2 regions of the Cupriavidus sp. UME77 genome follow, and region 1 is predicted to be linked to the other one. Evidence: riboswitches for the same ligand, from Rfam matches in the RefSeq annotation. Region 1 holds a riboswitch; the other holds the start of a gene.
The links. A riboswitch is a leader RNA that binds a small molecule or an ion and turns the genes downstream of it on or off. The one in region 1 is predicted to bind ZMP and ZTP.

Region 1 (2,392 bases):
CTTGATCGCGCTCCAATTCCTGCTTCCCGCCATCGAACGCCTGCATGCCGCGCATCCCGAAGTGCGCATCCTGCTGGATACGTCGACGCGCATGCTGAACCTGGCAAGGCGCGAAGCGGATATCGCAGTCCGGTCGGTCAGGCCGGAAAATCCCGATCTTGTCGCGCGGCGCCTGGCTCGCTGGCCCATGGCGCTCTTTGCATCGAGTGCCTATCTCGAGCAGCACGGCAAGCCCGCCGCTGGCTCCGCCTTCGCGGGCCACGATCTTGTCGTCTATCAGGGAAACTGGACCGGGAATCGATCACCGACGCTTGCTGGCGAACCGATACACGCGGGGCGCATCGTATCGACCTTCAATTCCAGCCTCATGCTGCGCACCGCGGTAAAGGCCGGACTCGGCATCGGTGAACTTCCGATACATCTGGCTGAACACGACGGCCTCGTGCAGATATGGCCGGAACCCGCACGTGGGGCGGTCTACGAAATCTGGCTCGTCACGCATCAAGACCTTCGGCATACCGCGCGCATCACGGCAATGATTGACGGCATCGTCTCCGCGTTCGAAGATCACGCAACCCACACAAAATAGTCACGCGCGACGTCACTGCGGCTGCTGCGCGGATGCGGGTGGCCAACTTATCAGGAGATGCGAAATGACCAGCAAGAACACGATCTGCCTGTGGTACGAAGGTGGCGCCGTTGACGCCGCGAACTTCTATGCGCAGACGTTCCCCGACAGCTCTGTCGGCGCCGTCCACCGCGCACCGGGCGACTATCCTGGCGGCAAGCAGGGCGATGTCCTGACGGTTGAGTTCACCGTCGTCGGCATCCCCTGCCTTGGGCTGAACGGCGGCCCGTATTTCAAGCACAACGAAGCATTCTCTTTTCAAATCGCGACGGACGACCAGGCCGAAACCGACCGCTTGTGGAACGCAATCATCGGCAATGGCGGCCAGGAAAGCGCATGCGGCTGGTGCAAGGACCGCTGGGGCTTGTCATGGCAGATCACCCCGCGCGCCCTCATGGCGGCAATATCCGACCCCGATCCTGCTGTGGCCAGGCGCGCGTTTGACGCGATGATGACCATGAAAAAGATCGACATCGCCGCGATAGAAGCAGCACGGCTGGGCCAAAATCTATCCGCAAGTTGAAGGAGCGTGTCCCCGGCGTTGCCAATGATTCTTCCCGTAGCCTAGAGCATTTTCTCCTGTGCTATGATTTCTGCACTCATGTGACTGGCGCATACAGATAGGGCACTATCGGGGAGCGTGAGGTTGCTAGCCGCCGCGCGCCTGGGCATTACCTACTATCCTTGGAGATGGGTTATGCCTGATTTTGCACAGTTGCTCATGTTCGCTCTTGTGGCCTTGGGAATGGTTTTAACGCCGGGGCCGAACATGATTTATCTAATTTCCCGCTCCATTTGCCAAGGTAGACGCGCAGGCCTCATTTCATTGGGCGGCGTTGCTCTGGGCTTTGTGTTCTACATGCTGTGCGCGGCATTCGGAATTACGGCTTTCGTATTTGCGGTACCTTACGCATACGACACGCTTCGCCTTGGCGGCGCTTTGTACCTTCTATATCTTGCCTGGCAAGCGGTCAAACCGGGCGGACGGTCCGCGTTTGCAGTGCGCGACCTACCGGTCGATACCCCAAGGAAGCTCTTCAGCATGGGGTTTATCACCAACCTGGCGAATCCAAAAATCGCCGTCATGTATCTGTCGCTGCTGCCCCAATTTATTACGGAAGGACATGGCAGTGTTCTTACCCAGTCGCTGGCGCTCGGCAGCGTTCAGATTTCGATCAGCCTCGCTGTAAATGCACTGATCATCGTGACGGCCGGATCTATATCCACCTTCCTGTCAGGACGCCCGCAGTGGCTATTGGTGCAGCGCTGGCTGATGGGAAGCGTTCTGACCGGTCTGGCGGTGCGGATGGCCTACGAATCCAAGAAATAGAAATAGCAACACCTTGCCAATACGCCGGCGCAGCAGCCGGCTGTACAGCCCACCGGCCTACCTGGGCGCTGCCGTGGCGCACGACTCCCCCAAAACCAAGTCAAGCGGCACATTCACGATACGTGGCTGTGTCCCCCCCTCCCCGCCCAAGCGGTCAAGCATCAGATGTGCGGCAGCCTCTGCGGCGCGCTCGATGTCAAAGCGTAGAGTGGTTAGCGGGGGATACATCAACTCAAGCGTCTCCGGCGTACCGATGCCGATCACCGAAAGGTCTCCGGGAATATCCAGCCCCGCCTTGCGCGCAACATAAATGGCGCCGGAGAGCAGGCGCGTTCCCAGGCCGATGATTGCGGTGGGGGGTGCGGAAAGAGCGAGCATGGCCGCCATTTGGGTGCGTGATGAATCGATCGCCGAGCGTGACATACAGACTAGTG
Region 2 (2,392 bases), on a different contig from region 1:
GCCTCCGCAATGCCGGGCGCCACGGCCGCAAGCGTAGCTTGCTGCACATTGGACAAGCCACGGAAGGCGTTCATGATCCCCCATACGGTGCCGAACAAGCCGATGTACGGGCTGACCGAACCCACCGACGCCAGGAACGGAAGATGCGATTCCATCACATCCATTTCGCGCTGATAGGCCGCGCGCATCGCACGCCGCGCGGCATCGAGCAGCGCGCCGGCTTCATTGTTGCGCTCGCGCGCCTTCAGGTACTCGCCCATGCCGGATTCAAAGATCCGTTCCAGCGCGCCTGTGTTGTGACGATTGTTGGCTGCGCTCTGATACAGGGCCTGCAGGTCGCCGCCGGCCCAGAAGTCGCGCTCGAACCCCTCGGTCTGGGTCCGCGCGGCGCGCAGGGAGAAATGCTTGCGGAAGATATATGTCCACGAGAACAGGGACATCACCAGCAGCAGGGCCATGACGGCCTGTGCCAGCACACTGGCGTGCAGCACCAGCGAAATGATCGACAGGTCTTGCGTGACGGTCACGGGATTCATCGAGCGGTCTTGATGGTTGCAAGGACGGGGGCGGGAATGGGAGTCGGGCGAAATGTGCTACGATCAACACACCCAACCCGGATGGCGCCAGTAGCCAGCAATTGCTCACCACGCCAGGCTTCTTGGGCGAATTGGACCGACGCCGGGCCAACCCGTTCAATCTGTGTCCGGATCTCAAGCAGGTCGTCCAGACGGGCGGGGGCATTGTAGTCCACCGCCGTGCTTCTGACGATGAAGACGACGCCGGTCTCATCGGCCAGCGCTTGCTGCTCGATGCCTAGCGAGCGCAGCCACTCGGTACGGGCGCGCTCGAAGAACTTGAGGTAATTGGCGTAGAACACTACGCCGCCCGCGTCGGTGTCTTCCCAGTACACCCGCAAGGCCCACACATTGTTGGTCATGGCCGCGATTGTAACGGCAGCCGGCCCGACCCGGTGTAAACCCTTGTCTGACATTACAACAATTACATTACCTGACGGACAAGGCATTGACTTTCGGTCTTTGGCCCCGCAGCACCGTCTTGCAGCGAGCCAGCGCCTCGCGTTAAACTGCCGCCAACCATTCCATCTTGCGCGACTGGCGAAGTCAGTGGGCACTACCACGAGGAAGCGCAAAGTTCTCTGGCGCGATGTTTCAAGCGCCTGCCGCTCGCCTGGGCAGCGAATGGGAAGCAGGGTGCGCCCTGCGCCGGATAGCTAACGCGTCCGGCGCCGGTCGCCTGTGCCTTCCCCGCGCGCCCTACCCCGAAGCCATTCGGAATTCCCTTTTTTTCAGACGAGTTTTCGCCATGTTCGAACGCAGCCGCTATACGATCGACCAGATCGACCCCGAGCTTTTTGCCGCCATCCAGAAGGAAGACCAGCGCCAGGAAGAGCACATCGAGCTGATCGCCTCGGAAAACTACACCTCGCCGGCCGTGATGGCCGCGCAAGGCTCGCAACTGACCAACAAGTACGCCGAGGGCTATCCCGGCAAGCGCTACTACGGTGGCTGCGAGTACGTCGACATCGTGGAGCAGTTGGCCATCGACCGCGTCAAGCAACTGTTCGGTGCCGAAGCCGCCAACGTGCAGCCCAATTCCGGCTCGCAGGCCAACCAGGGCGTGTTCTTCGCCGCCCTGAAGCCGGGTGACACCATCATGGGCATGAGCCTGGCCGAAGGCGGCCACCTGACCCACGGCATGGCGCTCAATATGAGCGGCAAATGGTTCAACGTGGTCAGCTACGGCCTGGACGCAAACGAAGACATCGACTACGACGCGCTGGAAAAGCTGGCCCAGGAAAAGAAGCCCAAGCTGATCATCGCCGGCGCCTCGGCCTTCGCCCTGCGCATCGACTTCGAACGCATCTCCAAGGTGGCCAAGTCCATCGGCGCCCTGTTCATGGTCGACATGGCCCACTACGCCGGCCTGATCGCCGCCGGCGAGTACCCCAACCCGGTGCCGCACGCCGACTTCGTCACCACCACCACCCACAAGAGCCTGCGCGGCCCGCGCGGTGGCGTGATCCTGATGAAGGCCGAGCATGAGAAGGCCATCAACTCGGCCATCTTCCCCGGCATCCAGGGCGGCCCCCTGATGCACGTGATCGCCGGCAAGGCAGTCGCGTTCAAGGAAGCCCTCTCGCCCGAGTTCAAGACCTACCAGCAACAAGTGGTCAAGAACGCCCGCGTGCTGGCCGAAACCCTGATCGAGCGCGGCCTGCGCATCGTCTCCGGCCGCACCGAAAGCCACGTCATGCTGGTCGACCTGCGCGCCATGCAGATCACCGGCAAGGAAGCCGAAAAGGTCCTGGGCGAAGCGCACATCACCGTCAATAAGAACGCCATCCCCAACGACCCGGAAAAGCCGTTCGTCA

Region 2: another riboswitch for ZMP and ZTP. It lies ahead of glyA (serine hydroxymethyltransferase); the one in region 1 lies ahead of A9975_RS15350 (LysE family translocator).

The regions. Positions count from the first base shown of each region.
Region 1 covers NZ_LZZU01000043.1:39,590-41,981, forward strand. Annotated here, with positions in the region: gene A9975_RS15340 (LysR family transcriptional regulator) at 1-589, shown strand, start outside; gene A9975_RS15345 (VOC family protein) at 654-1,151, shown strand; ZMP/ZTP riboswitch at 1,222-1,305, shown strand; gene A9975_RS15350 (LysE family translocator) at 1,326-1,958, shown strand; gene A9975_RS15355 (LacI family DNA-binding transcriptional regulator) at 2,016-2,392, opposite strand, start outside.
Region 2 covers NZ_LZZU01000090.1:847-3,238, forward strand. Annotated here, with positions in the region: gene tolQ (protein TolQ) at 1-536, opposite strand, end outside; gene ybgC (tol-pal system-associated acyl-CoA thioesterase) at 533-937, opposite strand; ZMP/ZTP riboswitch at 1,099-1,201, shown strand; gene glyA (serine hydroxymethyltransferase) at 1,324-2,392, shown strand, end outside.